4 regions of the Paenibacillus sp. FSL M8-0142 genome follow, and region 2 is predicted to be linked to each of the others. Evidence: riboswitches for the same ligand, from Rfam matches in the RefSeq annotation. Region 2 holds a riboswitch; each other region holds the start of a gene.
What was found. Region 2 has a riboswitch for thiamine pyrophosphate ahead of NSQ46_RS04835 (ECF transporter S component). Riboswitches for the same ligand answer to the same signal wherever they lie in the genome.
Positions count from the first base shown of each region.

Region 1: it holds a riboswitch for thiamine pyrophosphate, as region 2 does, so the genes downstream of both, tenA (thiaminase II) here and NSQ46_RS04835 (ECF transporter S component) in region 2, are expected to answer to the same signal.
Region 3: it holds a riboswitch for thiamine pyrophosphate, as region 2 does, so the genes downstream of both, NSQ46_RS27470 (ABC transporter substrate-binding protein) here and NSQ46_RS04835 (ECF transporter S component) in region 2, are expected to answer to the same signal.
Region 4: it holds a riboswitch for thiamine pyrophosphate, as region 2 does, so the genes downstream of both, NSQ46_RS10595 (YkoF family thiamine/hydroxymethylpyrimidine-binding protein) here and NSQ46_RS04835 (ECF transporter S component) in region 2, are expected to answer to the same signal.

Region 1 is NZ_CP152008.1:5,416,106-5,420,316, reverse strand. It holds gene NSQ46_RS24710 (RNA polymerase sigma factor) at 1-412, shown strand, start outside; gene NSQ46_RS24705 (DUF4179 domain-containing protein) at 372-1,775, shown strand; TPP riboswitch at 1,939-2,042, shown strand; gene tenA (thiaminase II) at 2,442-3,146, shown strand; gene thiM (hydroxyethylthiazole kinase) at 3,285-4,145, shown strand; gene thiD (bifunctional hydroxymethylpyrimidine kinase/phosphomethylpyrimidine kinase) at 4,142-4,211, shown strand, end outside.
Region 2 is NZ_CP152008.1:1,057,361-1,061,571, reverse strand. It holds gene NSQ46_RS04840 (ABC transporter ATP-binding protein) at 1-908, opposite strand, end outside; gene NSQ46_RS04835 (ECF transporter S component) at 940-1,560, opposite strand; TPP riboswitch at 1,668-1,780, opposite strand; gene asd (archaetidylserine decarboxylase) at 1,948-2,793, shown strand; gene NSQ46_RS04825 (SDR family oxidoreductase) at 2,873-3,724, opposite strand.
Region 3 is NZ_CP152008.1:6,052,218-6,056,428, reverse strand. It holds gene NSQ46_RS27485 (ABC transporter ATP-binding protein) at 1-426, opposite strand, end outside; gene NSQ46_RS27480 (ABC transporter permease) at 617-1,372, opposite strand; gene NSQ46_RS27475 (MTH1187 family thiamine-binding protein) at 1,369-1,662, opposite strand; gene NSQ46_RS27470 (ABC transporter substrate-binding protein) at 1,766-2,806, opposite strand; TPP riboswitch at 2,927-3,038, opposite strand; gene NSQ46_RS27465 (VOC family protein) at 3,238-3,621, opposite strand; gene NSQ46_RS27460 (GGDEF domain-containing protein) at 3,924-4,211, shown strand, end outside.
Region 4 is NZ_CP152008.1:2,222,889-2,227,099, reverse strand. It holds gene NSQ46_RS10605 (ABC transporter permease) at 1-113, opposite strand, end outside; gene NSQ46_RS10600 (nitroreductase family protein) at 646-1,248, shown strand; TPP riboswitch at 1,423-1,526, shown strand; gene NSQ46_RS10595 (YkoF family thiamine/hydroxymethylpyrimidine-binding protein) at 1,626-2,231, shown strand; gene NSQ46_RS10590 (sporulation protein YjcZ) at 2,306-2,404, opposite strand; gene NSQ46_RS10585 (nucleotidyltransferase domain-containing protein) at 2,521-3,219, opposite strand; gene NSQ46_RS10580 (class I SAM-dependent methyltransferase) at 3,359-4,081, shown strand.

The DNA of each region.
Region 1 (4,211 bases), 2.4 Mb from region 2:
CAAAGCATATTATGCGATGGGGACGTTTGATCAGCTGCGAGATCCTTTTCCTTGGCTGGCGAAGATCGTCATAAACGAGTGCAAAATGGCAAAGCGACGAAGTTTTCGCGAGATCGTAACCAATCTTCTTCCCGAAAGATTGTCCGTTAGTACGGAGGAGACCGTTCTGCGTTTGGCAACGAGCAACGAGATGTATGAAGTGATTTTACGATTGCCGCTGATTATGCGCATTCCCATCGTCCTTCACTATTTTGAAGAGCTGAGCGTCCAGCAAATCGCAGACATTACCGGCGTGCCGACAGGAACGGTGAAATCTAGACTGGCACGAGGAAGAGCAAAACTTAACCGATCGCTAAAGGAGGCAGGAGTTCATGATCGACCAACAGATTCAGAATGCGAAACGATCCTATGAATCAATGGAGACCGATGTAGACCGTTTGATGGAGCGTGTGCGGTACAGTGTTAGCAGCGAGGATTGTACAGGCATGCTTCATAATAACCGCTCACAGCGGATTATCCGCCGCTTGTCGCTAACCGCAGTCGGAACCCTTGTGGCCTGTGCAGTGATACTCGGCAGCGGCTTCGTCTCCCCTATTATGGCATCCGTACTACAAGAAATACCGTTCGTAGGTTCTGTTTTCCAGCGTCAGGAGCTGCACCAGTACGTTCGCGAAACAGCCTTGAAAACAGCTTCTGAAAATGGAATGACGGCGCAAGTCTTGCAAGCTGTGAGCGACAACGGGATTACGCTGCAAATTCAAGAGGTGATGTATGACGGTGATCGTCTCTCCATCGGTTATATACAACAGGTTGAGGATGGATTCTCCGGTAGGCATGGTTTCATAGACGGAATCAAATTCAAAATTGACGGCAAGCCATACGCAGACCGTGTCGGTGGCAGCGGTCCTCTACCTATTGATAGCCAAACAGGAATTGGACAAATCAGCTTGCTGCCATTCAAACAGAAGTTACCGGATGAATTCGAACTAACGATCGAGGTAGCAAACGTGGACGGAGTTAAAGGTCATTGGGATTTTTCAATTCCCATTAAAAAGACCGTTTCCGGAACGAAATCATGGATGCCGATGAGGAGTGCAACGGATGGAGAAACCACCCTGCTGATTAAGAAAATAGGCTTTAAATCCGGTACGGGTACGATGGACGTGGAGCTAGTATACAGGCGGCCGGCAGCTAAAGCGCAAGATCCCATGTATGATATCCTAGCTATTACTGATACTGGAATGGAGTTCAAACCTTATGAGATGGATGGAGATGGCTACGTCGAAGACGGTACACATGTTCAGTTAGGAACCTTTCGATTTGAATTACCTCTTGTTACGCCGAAGTCCATTACGTTCCGTCCGTATTTGCGCGGGGATGTGCCGGTATATGGAATTAGAGTGCCGATGAAGCATGAACCGTCGACCGATCATCCTCTAATTATTCCTCAAGGGGAATTAGGCCGCCTCTTAGTGACGAAAGTGGAACGCTTAAAAGATAAGACGATCGTACATTACCGGAAAGAAGTCACTGACCCCCTTCAGCAAACCGAGTTGATCCTCGAGGATTTGGAAGGCAAGTACAATTTTTACCCATGGGACATGTACATCATTCCTTCCGAGGAAACGAAGACGAGGTTAATTGATGCCAAAAATAATGCTTACGTAACCGAATTCCCGGCCTTAAATTCGGATCAACAGCCAGTCTTTGTCACCCATGAATACAAAAAACCTATTTTCCTGAAAGAGCTCGAAATGACAATACCGCTTCAATAAGGTAAGCATCGGTCAATTGATGGCATTTGCGAATGAAAGCATGAACGGTCACCTTTTTCTGGAATAAGGGGGTTAGGGGGTTATATCTACCGAGTATTGTAGCAAACACGGAAACGTTTGACACCACCGCTAAACCTATGTACAGTAATAGTCAATAGAATAGGAAGTCCACTAGGGGAGCCGTCAGCGGCTGAGACAAGAGCGTATCTTGGACCCTTTGAACCTGATCTAGTTCGTACTAGCGTAGGAAAGTGGAGCCTTCACGGATAGAGTCCTTTTTGCTCCTGCTTCTGCCGGGCAAGAGGACTATTGCTGAAGCCGCTCCGTTTTTCGGGGCGGCTTTGTTTGTCATGCTCCGAAGAACGTAAATTTTCTGCATATTCGTTGCCCAGCACGATAGCGCACGAGTACGAGCTAGCAGCATGCAAGGTTGCCATATGCCGTGTACATAAAGGGATGCCGGATATGCTCATGTAGCCGGGTACAACGGCTGCCGGATCCCGGATGCAGCCGTTACCATTATGAAAAGGATGCACGGTATGCGTAGGTTTGTGGGACATGTAACGGATGCTTGGCTGCCAATGCCAGGATTGCCCGGATTCCGGGATTGCCGGGTCGCTAGGAGGACTTCCTGCTCTTCATTTCAAGATGGAGGTGGGGGAAACCATGACGTTTACCCAAGAGCTTCGCCAGCAGGCGGACGGAATTTTTGAGGCGATCGTAAACCATCCCTTCGTGCGGGGAATTGCCGCCGGGAAGCTGGACAGCGAACAGCTGATTCACTATGTGAAGCAGGACTTCGAGTATTTGAATGCCTACATTCGCATTTATGGCGTCGCCATATCCAAGTGCACGAGCCGGGAGGATATGGCGGCGTTCAACGAACAGATTGCGTTTATCCTCAACAGCGAGGTGCATCCGCATCAAAATTTCTGCTCGGTCGCGGGAGTGAACTATGAGCAGCTCCAGGGCTACCCTCTTGCACCGTCTGCGCACCACTATATCCGTCACATGCTGACCGTTGCGCATGAGGGAACCCTCGGCGAAATTATGGCGGTCCTGCTTCCTTGTCCGTGGACGTATTATGAGATCGGCCGCAGACTGCTGGATGAAGTTAAGCCGGATCGCACCCATCCGTTCCATGAATGGATTCATTTTTACGGGAATCGCGGAGAGGATGCGGCAGGGAAGTTCCTTGGCCGTGTGGATGCGTGGGCGGAAGGAGCGACGATGAAGGAGCGCGAGCGGATGCGCGAGCATTTCATGCTGAGCTGCCAGCTGGAGTATATGTTCTGGGACATGGCTTACAAGCAGGAGGAATGGCCCGTGCCGTTCCAGCCGTTGGTCGATGCCACGGGGTATGGGCGCTGAGCATTTGAGTTATGGGACAGACAGGGGTAACGAAAGGTCATGCATTTTGAGAATGAATCAGAATTCGGGTTGAGATGAGATTATGGGTTTCATATGTCGTATGTCATATGCCAAAAACCAAGAAAAGAATGGGAAAGGATGATGGCAATGAGCGGAAATACATGGGATTCGGAGCTTGCGGGGCTTTTAACGAAGGTGCAGCAGCAGAAGCCTCTTGTCCATAACATGACCAATGTGGTGGTTACGAATTTTACGGCCAACGGCTTATACGCGCTGGGCGCGTCGCCGGTAATGGCATATTCCCCCGACGAGGTGGCGGATATGGTCCAAATTGCCGGAGCGCTCGTGCTCAACATCGGCACGCTGTCCCGCGAACAAGTGGATGCGATGATCCTTGCCGGGCAATCCGCCAATACGCATGGCGTCCCGGTCCTCCTCGATCCGGTAGGAGCGGGGGCAACGCCGTTTCGGACCGCTTCTGCGCTGCGGATCCTGCGTGAAGTGAAGGTTTCCCTGGTGCGGGGCAATGCGGCCGAGGTTGCCAATCTGATCGGCGAAGTCCGGGTGATCAAGGGGGTCGATGCAGACGACTCTGCGTCCGGCGGGAACTTAGAGCTGGCCCTGCGGGCTGCACAGCGGCTAAATACGGTGGTGGCTATCACTGGAGAGGAGGACGTGATTAGCGACGGTGCTTCGGCGCGAATCATTCGCGGCGGGCATGCGATGCTGACGAAAGTAACCGGGGCGGGCTGCCTGCTCACGTCCGTGCTCGGGGCCTTCGCCGCTGTGGAGCCGGATTTGCTGCTGGCGGGGACGGCTGGCCTTGCCTTCTATGGGGCAGCAGCCGCCCGCGCGGCCGAGCAAACGGCCGGACTCGGGCCGGGCAGCTTCCAGATCGCCTTCCTGGATGAGCTTGCAAAGCTCCACTCCGGTTCGCTCGAAGGGCACGCATCGGTCCGCGAAGCGGACATCCTGACGGAAGGGAGCATGTCCCGATGACAGACGCGCGGATTCCGAGAGCACTGACGATTGCCGGCTCCGACAGCGGGGGCGGCGCAGGCATTC
Region 2 (4,211 bases):
CCGGTAAGCCGTCCGGACTCCTCAACGGAATGGAGTCGTTCCCGGTTCTGTAGCCGAGCGGCTTTTCCCAAATCCCTGGCGAAGGAGTCATCCTGGCGGGATCCGCCGGAGGAGGTTCCAAGCGGTGCAAACACCTCCATGCCGGATGGGGACACTGCATAATCGTCCCATACGCCGGGATACCAGATGCCGAATTCCTTCAGCTCCCGCGAATAGCGGGCGAATACGTCGGCCGGCGTGCCTTCGCCCAGAATCGTCCCATCCGGGCCAAAAAGCACGACCCGGTCTGCATATTCAGCCATCTCTTCAATCCGGTGCTCCACGATGATCAAGGTTCGCCCCGCGGATACGGCCTTCACCGCCGTCCAGATTTGCTCGCGGCCCTCGGGATCGAGCAAGGCTGACGGCTCATCCAGAAACAGCACCTCCGGCTCCAGCAGCAGGGCAGAAGCCAGTGCAAGACGCTGCTTCATCCCTTGCGATAAATGCGCGATTTTGACATGCAGCGACTCCAGCTCCAATCCGACGGCATGCAGCGCTGCCTGCATCCGCTCTTCCATCTGCTCCCGTGGAACGCATTGGTTTTCCAGAACGAATGCCAGCTCCTCGTCCACGAATGGCATGCAGAACTGGGTGTCGGGATCCTGGAGCACATATCCCCAGGAAACGGGAAGCTTCTGCGCCTCGCATTTCATCGGCACCTCCGTCGCCCGGGGAATCATCCCGCTCAGCACCTGAAGAAGCGTCGATTTGCCGCAGCCGCTTGGACCCAGCAGCAGCACCTTTTCTCCGCGGGCGGCGGAGAACGAAAGATCTTTAAACATCAGCCGCTCCTCGCCCGGGTATTTAAGGCGCAGCCCTTTTACATAAAGCGCCGGTTCCCCCTGCGGATCATTAGGCGCATCCATCGTGTTTACGAAGTGTACGCCCGTTTGCATTTTAGACATGGCGCGAATCGTCCAGCGCCTCATAGTCTTTTTGCGATGCCGGACGCAGCAGGGAGGTTACGCCGGTACGCTCCAGCGCTTTGGCGAGGACGAGCATCAGGAGGCCTGCAATGACGGCGCCGCTAAAGACCCGCATGCCGTATTTCGCCAGGAACATCCAGGTCTGAAGATCGTCCGTGTAGCTGTAGAAGAAATCAAGCAGCATCGAGCCGACGGCGGCAGCAGCCCCCGCCAGAGCCACCGTGAAGGTGGAAGAGCTGCGGTAACGGGTTGCGGCAAATACGAGCTCGGCACCCAAGCCTTGAATCAAGCCGTACATCAGCAGCGTAAGCCCCCACCCGCTGCCGAACAGCACTTCGACATGCGCGGCCGCAACCTCTGCAATGATCGCCACGCCAGGTTTCCGGATCAGCAGATAGGCCAGCGTCGCCGCGGCGAACCACATGCCGTACAGCAATTCGTCCGCTTCGAAAAAGAGCGGCTTCAGCAGGTTGTATACCGATCCCCAAAAGTGATACACCACGCCCAGCACCAGCGATACAAGCACCGTCACCAAAATATCGGTCAGTCTAAGCCCTTTTCTCGGCTGAGCCCCCATTATGCCTTGCCTCATCGTTTCCATCGTACAATTACCCCTCTCCATCACAATTTTTTGAAAATGGAAAAAAATCACAACAAAAAACCGTCTGGAAACGCGCAGACGGAAATTAGGCCCTATTATAAGCAGGGTCGGATATTCTCTACGCTGGCATTACCCAGTTCAGATTAACGGTCAACAGCGGATAGCAGCTGCAATCTCAGCCTGATTCACTCAAGCACCCGTATTCCCTATTCGGTTTTATGTTAACTTTAAAATACACAGCCTTTCCTGATTTGGCAAGGGTCTTTTTTTCTTCAAGGCCCGTTTGTTGATTTCCAGCCGATTCTATGTCAATATCAGAGTGATTGCTTTTCAAGCATCATCGATAGCTTAGGTCTTTGCACAAAAAAGGAGAATAACATGGCCAAACGATTGCTGCGTCTGATGACTGAGCTCTCCTCCCGAAAGTGGTTGTCCCATTTGGTGGGGCAGTTCTCCCACAGCCGGTTGAGCCGTCATCTGATCCCTGCATTTATTCGAATATATCAAATCCCGGCGCATGAAGCGGAGAAAGAGCTGCATGAATACCGCTCGCTCAATGAATTCTTCTCCCGCCGATTAAAGCTCGGCCTGCGGGCCATAGATACGACCGCCGACGCGATGGTGAGCCCGGTTGATGCGACGATTACCGCCATGGGCACCATCAATACCGGCACCATCCTCAACGTCAAGGGACAGGATTACACCATTGAAGAGCTGCTTGCGCAGTCTCCGAGAATCGAGAATTATGTGAACGGTTACGCGTTCGTCTTATATTTAAGCCCGACGGATTACCATCGCATTCACGCCCCCGTTACCGGCGTGCAGATCGAGCGGGAGCACCTCAAGGGCAAGGTGTATCCCGTCAACGATTTTGCCATGACCCATATCCGGTCGGTGCTTAGCCGCAACGAAAGGCTCATTACCTATATCAAGCATGACTTCGGTGAGGTTGCCGTGGTCAAGGTCGGGGCTTTGAACGTAAGCAGCATCCGTTATGCCGACGAGAGCGTGACGAAATGGCAGATCGGGGATGAGCTTGCATACTTCGAATTCGGCTCAACCGTCGTGCTGTTGACCGAGAGCGGCACCTTTACCCCCCGGGGAGATCTCGCCCTCGGGACGACGGTTAAAATGGGCGAGCTGCTCGGCATCCTCCATCCGCCCGCAGACAAGAAGCAGAAGCGGGGTGCGTGCTTGGAGCAGGAGCTGTGTACGGAAAAATAAGAACGTCCTTGCGGATGCCTTCATTCATGACCGCAATGACTCCCGTTGCGTCCCTATCGAACAAGGACAATGTTAGACCCTATTCTCTTCCCAATAGCCGGACGATCAGCCGCTGAAAGAAGCGGTCGGGCAGCCATGCCTTGATCCGCCCGGTCAGCCGGGTGCTGCGGGGAAGCCGGTACCGGAAGCTCGGATGCTTCATACCGGCGATTCGAGCCACCAACCTTGCAACCTCGAGCGGATCCCCGCTCTTTTTAGCGGTCCGTTCGGAGTACGCCAATACCCGCTTCAGCATCCCGCTGTATGGCGAACCCTCCCTCACCTTCAACTCCCCGAAGCTCTTCCTCCAGATCGGCGTGCCGTAAGCGCCGGGCTGCACCAGCACCACATCGATGCCTAGAGGCATCAATTCCATGGCGAGACTTTCGCCAAGGCCTTCAACGGCAAATTTGGAAGCGGCATACGGGCCGTAGCCCGGAAAGCCGACAACGCCGCTGATGCTGCTGATCAGAATCATTTTGGATTTACCGGTCCGCCGCATCAACGGCAGCATGCTTTGCGTCACGGAGACGGTTCCGATCACATTGGTCTCGAGCTGTCGTCTCCACTCGCTGAGCGGCACCTCTTCCACGAATCCGCCGACCGCGATGCCTGCGTTATTCACCAGCACATCCAGGCGCCCGAGCTCCTGCTCCACGGAGCGTGCTGCTGCCTGTACCTGCTCTTCGCTGCAAATATCCAGCTCGATCACTCGAATCCGCTCGGCCACACCGAACTTCGCCGCCTGCTGCAGGAGCTCCCCGGCTGCCTCCGGCCTTCGCATCCCGGCTGCGACATCATACCCGCCTTTCGCCAGCTCGATGCTGATCAGCAGTCCGAAGCCGCTGGATGCGCCTGTCACCAGGGCTGTCTTTTGATTCGCCGCTTTCATAAACTCCATCCCCCCAGCTTTCTCAATCATGCAGTCGCCAGTTCCCTGCTTGGCCTTATACCTTGCCGCAACTCGAAAACCTCTTATAAACCGCTTCCGAATATCCGTAAACTGATCATACACGGGGTCGGTCCCAAGCTCAATCGTGAAACTTAGAACTCGAGCATAAAGCCAAGGGGCATCACGCAAGTCCCATGTAAAAAGAGAGCCCTCCCGGACTCCCTTTTACGTTTAACTTATAAAATAATTCCAACATGGTGCTTCTCACCAACCAGGTATGTGCAAGGCACTTGAAGATCACCCGGCTGGGCTGCTAGCTTCGGATCATCGTATATAAAATCGGGGTCACGGCTGTTATCCCCGGACAAAATACTCAGGCTCCATCAAAACCATACATCAAGATGCCCTTGGTTTATGGTCGACTTCATGCGACGCAGCCGATTTCGAAAAATACTGCCGCCGCCGCGACTGAAAAACCGCCCGCGCA
Region 3 (4,211 bases), 1.7 Mb from region 2:
GGCCCGTTCCATCCAAGCGCGGGCATGGGCGCGAGCGGAAGCTTTAGAGATCCCCCGGAGCTCCTCCGGCAGCAGGACGTTGTCCTCAATCGTCCGCCACGGGAACAAGGCCGGCTGCTGGGGCATATAGGCGATGCGGCCCTTCTCCCCGGTGACCTCCCGTCCCTCCATGAGGACCTGGCCGGCATCAGGCGCAATCAATCCGCCGATGATGTGAAAGAGCGTGCTTTTTCCGCTGCCGGAAGGGCCGATGATCGATACGAATTCCCCTGGAAGCACCCTAAGCGACAGCTCCTCCAGCACATGCACTTCACTGCGCCGCTCGCGGAACACCTTGCGAATCCCCCGGACCTCCAGGGCAGGAGCGGGGGCGGCGGCTGCGCCGCCGGTTGAATTCAAGACGGAATCAGTCGCTCGCTGCGGCATATGGGCAGCCTCCCTTCTTTATTAAGATCCCTGATTTCAACCTTATCTGTAACCTGAATTTGAAAGAACCATTTATAATCTGGGGAGCAGTCGCGATGCTTAGAGGAACCCTGCATGTATTTGCCCCGCATCCCGGTCCAATCGTTCAACTTATGAAGCAGAGAGCATCTATATAGCCAAGCCATGCCAATCAATGCTTCCGGTTCCAGCGGATCAGCCGTTTTTCCAGCAGGGTAATAACGCCTACCATGAGCAGGCTGAGCAGCACGATAACCAGAATGGCCACGAATACGCGATCGGTCCGGTACCCGGATTTTTGCAGCATCATATAATAGCCGATTCCCCGGTCAGACCCGATCCATTCCCCGATGACCGCCCCCATGACCGAATACGTGGCCGCGATCCGAATCCCGGAGAAGATGGATGGCAGCGCGTGCGGAAGCTCCAGCTTGGTGAAGATTTGCCACGGCGTGGCTCCCGTCATCTGCATATAATTCATCATCGTGCGGTCGGTCCGTGCCAGCCCGTCGAGGGCCGCTACGGCTACGGGGAAGAAGCAAACGAGCGTAATGACGATGACCTTCGGCAGCATGCCGAACCCGAACCAGATCATGAGGAGCGGGGCCAAGGCGATGGTCGGCACGTTCTGGCTTAAGATGAGAAGCGGATAAAGGGCTGTTTTGAGAAAAGGTACCCTGTGCAGAGCCAAAGAGAGCAGGAGTCCGATACCGGTTCCGATGGCAAATCCGATCACGGTTAACTTTAGGGTAGCCCAGGTGTGTTCCATAAGTCCCGACGCCCCGGTGATGGCTTCATGCCCGATAGCCGTCGGCGAAGGCAGAATGAATTTCTCGATATCGAACATCCAGACCGCAGCCTGCCACACGATCAAAAAGAAGAGGACCGCCACGACGGGCGGCCATATCGAGCTCCACCAGCTTTTCATGGACGGTATTTCTCCGTGAGCTTATCCATGCTGATGCCCTGCGGATGATGTGCGATTTTGACTTGGGAGATGATGCTCGGACTCCCGGCTTTCACCAGCGCATCATGCATGCGCTCCACGATACGGAGCAGCTCGGGCAGCTCGCCTTCCATCGTTGTTTCCAAAGCATGGACCTCGTATTTGACGCCGGAATCCTGGATTACCTTTATGGCTTCATCCACATAAGGGATGCTGTCTCCGCCGTCCGGCGTACGCGGAATGACTTGAATGCTCAGCAGTGTATTCGCCATGAGTCAATCGTCCTTTCGTATATGGGTTCTCATTTGCACGGCCGTTAAGCCTCATGCCGATGAGCCGCGAAGCAGCATTGCAATGCTGCGGGGAGTGCTTCTCCTATTTGTCAGGCAAAAACTCATTCGTAAACGCGCGCTCCGCGTCCAATTCCTTCTCCAGCAGCTTGCGCTCAAACATCCAGTCGGCATATCCGGACCAAACCTCGGCCTTCTGCTCGCCCCAGCGCGGCGCGTCATCTTGATAGCGCGGGCTGAGCCACTTCTGGCTTTCCAGCACCAGCTCGGCATCCAGGTCGGGAACTGCCTTCGACAGCAGTGCCGCGGCATCTTCCGGATGGTCTATCGCATATTGATAGCCTTTGGACGTTGCGCGCATGAACGCTTTGACAAGCTCCGGGTCATCCGCGATCAGCTTCTCGTTCGTTACGATGACCGGCGTATAATAATCCAGCTGTTCGGAATAATCCTTCACGTAGATCATGTCCAGCGGCTCGCCGCGAAGCTGGGCTTCAATGCCTGTCCAGGCATAGTAGATCCAGGCGAAATCAATATCCCGCTTAACCGCCGTAAAATAATCGGCGTCTCCGATGTTCACGATGTTGACCTTGTTCACATCGGCTCCATCGATCTCCATGATCGATTTCATGACGGCTTCCTCAATCGGAGAGCCCCAGCCTCCGTAGGATTTTCCTTCAAAATCGGAGGCCTTCTGGATGCCTCGATCCTTCGGTGCAGCGAATCCGGACGTATTATGCTGAATGATGGCTGCGATCGAAACCAGCGGCAGCCCCTGTGTCCGGGCGAGCGTTACGCCCTCCTGATAGCTGATGCCGAACGGTACGTTGCCGGAAGCGACCATCGCATCGGTTCCCCCGGAGCCCGGCTGTACGATTTGCACGTTCAGCCCTTCCTCCTCATAATATCCGAGCTCCTTGGCTGCATATAATCCGGTGTGGTTCGTGTTCGCCGACCAGTCCAGCATCAATTGGACATCGCGGAGCTTGGCCGGCTGTTCTCCTTCTCCGGCAGTCTCTTGCTTGCCGGGCGCGCTTCCGCCGTTCTGGCCGCTTGCCCCGCAGGCGGAAGCGACCAGAAGCAGGACGCAGGCGAGCAGCAGAGAGAGCCATGTACGTTGTTTCATCGTGTTTCTCCTCTCCTTATATGTCTTCCATTTTCCGTATTAACTTCATAACAACAACAAAAAACGCCCCGATCGTATCGGAGCGCATGACGGCGTAAGTATATACTACGGCTTATGAACAGCCGCAATCTTATGGCTTCCTACGCTGGCATTACCCAGATCAGGTATAAGGGTCAGTATCTCTATGGGATACACTCTCAGCCGGCCGATTCCAGCTCCCCCGGTATTTATGAAGTTACGGGTTATACTTCCGTTATTATAGACCTACCGGAAGCACCTGTCCAGTACGGGAACGCCCCATGCCTGAAGGCGATTTTCTACGTTCGTATAGGTCGCCGGGATGAGTGGCTGTCCAGGCATGGAAGACCCGAATGATCCAGGCGACCCATAGGAGTCTCTATATGCGGGCGGGCAACCTTAGACCTGGCCTGTTAGCGCTGGAAAAATTCAATCCATTCGCCTTCCGGACCGTGCACGAAGAAATAGCGGTAGCCGTTGGGCAGCGTGACGATTTCCTCATCCAGATGCGGAACGTCCAGCTCCTTCACCCGTGCATATTCCGCTTCAATGTCGTCCGTGCTGACGGCAAAGTGATGCACCGTTCCCTCCGCAGGAAGGGAGTCGCTGTATCCTTGAATCAGCTCGACCTCGGTTTCATCGCTGCCGTTAAAGCCGAGGAAAGCCAGCTGGATGACACCGTTCGTGTGCGTCAGACGGTCCTTGAGCTCAAGGCCGACCACCTTCGTATAGAAAGCGATCGTTGCTTCCAGATCCCTTACGACAATGCCTACATGGTCCAATCGTCTTTGTCCCATTTTACAAGAACCCCTTCCATGAAACTATGCTAGGATATAAAACCAAAGATACGTTGATATGAAAGAATAATACTACATAAACCCCATGTGTCAAGTGGGGATTGAGTGACTACAATCCCGGGACAATTCCGCAAATAACGATTCTACGCGGCCTATATGCCTATAAATATCCAGTTGTTGGGCGCTTCTTTCTTTACTTTTCCTCGGGCTAAAAGTATGATTGGATATGGAAACGCTTTAATTCGAAAGACCTATTCATCATGAATGACCAAGCCTACCTTTTGTTTCAGGGAGGGATATGAATGAGCCCGGGTCCATCCGATTCCATATATATTCGGCTCGCGATTGGATACGCATTGATCCAATGGATATTGGCCCTGTGGATGCCGGACGCTTTATTGCTTCACCGCATCTTAGCCATTATGGCTCCGATAGCCGCATTCGCGTATTTGATCGGGGTGATTGGCAGTCGGTATGAGCAAGGCCATCTTCGCAGATTTTGGCTTCTGATTGCAGCCGGATTGGCCGGCGATGCAATAGGGCGCATCCTGTATGCGGGTGATGAATGGATTGGAGGGGTGTTTGGCGGA
Region 4 (4,211 bases), 1.2 Mb from region 2:
TGTTGTTGTTCCGTCATGGAGAATAAGTCCAGCGGCGAAATATCCTTGACTCCGATAAATAAGGAGACGATGGAAAGCGCCACAACGGCTGCGGCTAAGTAAATGATCTTCATGGCTCTTCCTTCTATGCATATGTCTCTAAATCATTTCGTCAGCTCGTAATTCAGTTATCATTCTCATTGAGATTGATTATCAATTACGTTCTGATAAGCATTATATCACCCTCATTCTCAACCGACAAGTATAATTGAGAATCAAACTCAATTAAATTATTAATCTTTGCATGATTTGTTCATCAATTGTTCATAATATGAAGCTTGGCAGAAATTAGCCGTTGTTGTCCTCAATCCTTCCATTGTTCTCCTCGCCCTCTCTTATAAATAGGAAATAAAAAATCCCTTCCCCTGTTTTAGCTCCCAATCACGGGGTATTTCATCTATAAATTCTCAATCACAGGGTTGACAATGACCAATGTGATATAATAACATACTAACGGAAGTATTATTTCTTACAATTAGTAAGTTGTTAAGGAATAATAATTCAACATATTTCAGCGATCACCTTAATGCATATTTGCTTGAATGATAGGACATCTTTTTATCAGGCGTATGCAATCCAAACCATGACTCAGGAGGGTTTATCAACATGTCTAAAGACTTCCTTACCGCACTTAAAAATCGCCGTTCCTACTATGCGATCAGCAAGGATTCCGTCATCTCCGATGAGCGTATCCAAGAAATCGTGAAAGATGCCGTGAAATACACGCCTTCTTCCTTCAACTCCCAAAGCGCACGCGCGGTCGTTCTGCTTGGTGAGCAGCATGACAAGCTGTGGAATATTACGGAAGGCATTCTGAAGGAAGTGGTGGGCGACGAGCAAGCATTCAAATCCACCGCTGAGAAAATGGCCTCTTTCCGCGCAGGCTATGGCACCGTGCTGTTCTTCGAGGACAACGATGTCATCGCAGGGCTTCAGCAAAACTTTGCGCTCTATGCCGACAACTTCCCGGTATGGGCGAATCAGTCGAACGGCATGCTTCAGCTCGTCGTTTGGACAATGCTGGAAGCCGAAGGACTGGGTGCTTCCCTGCAGCATTACAACCCGCTGATCGACGAAAAAGTAAAAGCTGAATGGAACATTCCTGAAAACTGGAAGCTGATTGCACAAATGCCATTCGGCAAGCCGGCTGCTGAGCCAGGGGACAAGGAATTTGCTCCGCTTGAAGATCGCGTGAAAGTTTACAAGTAAGCGAAACAAGACCAAGAGCCGCCATCAGGAAGCCTATTAAAGCTCCTCATGGCGGTTTTTTGCTGCAGTGACATTGTTTTTTCGATGCCGAGACGTTACAATTACCAAGTAAGAAGCCGCCCTCTTTCGAAAGCTTGGACCGGCCGGCATCTAAGCAAAATTTCATATCTTGTGTTGCTGTACTAGGGGTGCCTTGTGCTGAGAAACGGCAGGACCGCCGTTAACCCTTACTACCCGATCTAGGTCATGCTAGCGTGGGGAAGTGTAGCGTTCATGTTTATGTATTTTTCGCGTAGACATCGCCGCACTTATCCCTTAGGGTGCGGTTTTTTGCGTTATTTTGCATTCTCAAATTTATGCTGCAGGAGGAATCTACAATGAATGAGTTAGCATGCGGAACCAGCCGGATTGTTGGCTGCCGGTTCTCGGTATTTCCGATGACGGACCGCTTCGTCGAAGTGATTGTGGGGGCGTTGGAGTCTGTGCATACGGATAAGGTATGGATTCATACCGATGATGTCAGTACTTGTGTTCGCGGACGTGCCGAGCACGTATTTGACGTTACCCGTGCGATATTCGCCCATGCGGCAGCTTCCGGCGTACATACAGTCTTTAATGGGACCTACTCCATCGGCTGCCCAGGCGATACGGATGCGGATGTCTATATGTCTGAGGATTCCGGGGTGTTAAACAGCGAGCTTGGACCACACGCGGATATTGAAACCGCCTGCCAGTTCGCCTTGTATCCGCTCGGAACCGAGCATTATATGGATATTATCTACGGAGAAGTGCAGCGCGCCAAGGAAAAGGGAACCTTCGGGGGCAGCGTCCATTACGCAAGCCGTCTCGACGGAACGCTCACTCGCGTATTCGAATCCCTCGAGGATGCGTTCAAGCATGCCATCCAGACAGATACCAGCCACCTCGTGATGACCGCTGTCGTCTCCGCGCACAGTCCATCGCCAAAGCAGAATAGCGTATAATATGCACGCTTAAGCAGACAAGGACCCGGCGATATGCCGAGTCCTTGTGCTATCCACCGCGTATCCTTGATGAATTAAACCCAAGCAAGCGAGATGATTACGAGCAGGATAAAGAGAACCAGTATAATACCCGTTGATGTGCCCCAAACATCTCCACCATATGCTCCGCTCATGACGATCCCTCCTGGATTTATTGAAATACGTGATGTCATCACATATTAAGGTATGAGCCGGAAAGAACGACGGTCACGGCAGCTGTACCGCTTGTCTTTTCCCCCAGCCGATGGCCTTATTCTTCATATCCGACAAGCAGCTGGCCTCCGTAAGGGAGCAAAACCTGCTCGCACAGCTTCATGAGCTGATGCGATTGCCGGGTACGGTACATCGCCTCCAGCGCTTGCACCAACCGCTCGCTAAAATGCGGATCGAAGCCGGAGACCAGCCGGAACAGCGTCTTCCCTTCCCCCGTCCATTGCCGGTTCACCCTCAGGACAAACTCGCAGAGCAAAGTCGATATTTTTTGAACGGTAAACCAGGCTTCCCCGTCCCCTTTGGCCTGCTTAAGATCCATCATGTATTCGGTGATCATGTACCGGGCTGCGTCAATATCGGACATCGTTAATGGCAGCGGGCCGTAATCCAGATCAGCCTGGGCCTCCCCGCGAATGGCTTCCCCTTCCGGTAGCGAGCAGAGAACAACGCCTTCAGCCATGATCCGCTGCAACGTCGGATTCGCCGCAACGATGCCTGCGTCAAAATCTTCGCGATAGCCGGAGCTAGATAAAATAAACAGCTCTACGATCCAGCCGGCAGCTTCAATCGTCCTTCTCCTCAGCCCTTCGCCTTCTCTCTCTACAATGATCACGTCAAGGTCTGAGTGCTCGTTATGCTCTCCCCTGGAAGCACTGCCCCCCAGTACAGCCAGCAGACAATCCGGATATTGTTCCGACACGACCTTCCTTGCGGCCTGAATCGGCTCCATCTTCATGCGTATTTCCCCCAAACCGCTCATATCTTCAAAAAAAGGGCTCAAAATAGTAAATTCAGCGAAAACCCCAAACGTACCTCAATCATATGGTAAATAAACAAATATCCTTATGCAGATAACGAAAGTAGGGATCCATTCGATGAATTACATTAACATGCTGTCCAAATTAGGGATGGGCAGCGCCCACCCCGGGGGATTCGAGGCCACTCTGAGAATGCTGAATTCGTACCCTATCAGGCCGAGCAGCCGAATTCTGGAGGTTGGCTGCGGAACCGGCCGAACGGCCTGTCACCTAGCCGGCCTAGGCTACCAAGTGACGGCCATTGATCTGAATGAGCATATGATTACAAAAGCAAAAGCAAGAGCAGCGGCGATGGGCAGTGATGTGGAATTTCTTCAGGCAGACGTATGCTCGCTGCCTTTTCCGGACAATCAATTCGATGTCATTCTGGCCGAGTCGGTCACCGTCTTCACCGATACGTCGCGCTCCATTCCGGAATATTACCGCGTTCTGGATGCCGGCGGAATTTTAATGGACAGGGAGCTGATTCTGGATAAGAGCATGCCTGAACCGCAGCTCAACGAGCTGCTTGCCTTCTTCGGCATCCCCCGCCTCATGGACCGGGAGAAATGGCGCGATGCGCTGCTGGGCAGCGGCTTCAAGCAGGCCGAGGTGCTGGAATACAATCATTTCAACGAGAAGCTGAAGGAGGAACAGACACGCCATCTGGATGCCTATGAGCAGCGGGATAAAGGAATATTGCTCGACCTTGCACTCTGGGAGACGGTCTTCAAGCATGACCGCATGATTCTCGATAACACCGAATATTTGGCCTCCGCATTGTTCCGGGCAGAGAAATAGACAATCGTTGGAGCGGGTTTGTAGCGCATAAGCGTTCACAAATCCGCTCTCTTTTTCACGAGTTCTGTACGAGGATAACATTAGATCAGAATCTTCCGGGTTTCATTCAGGGTCTTTAGACTCACCTGAT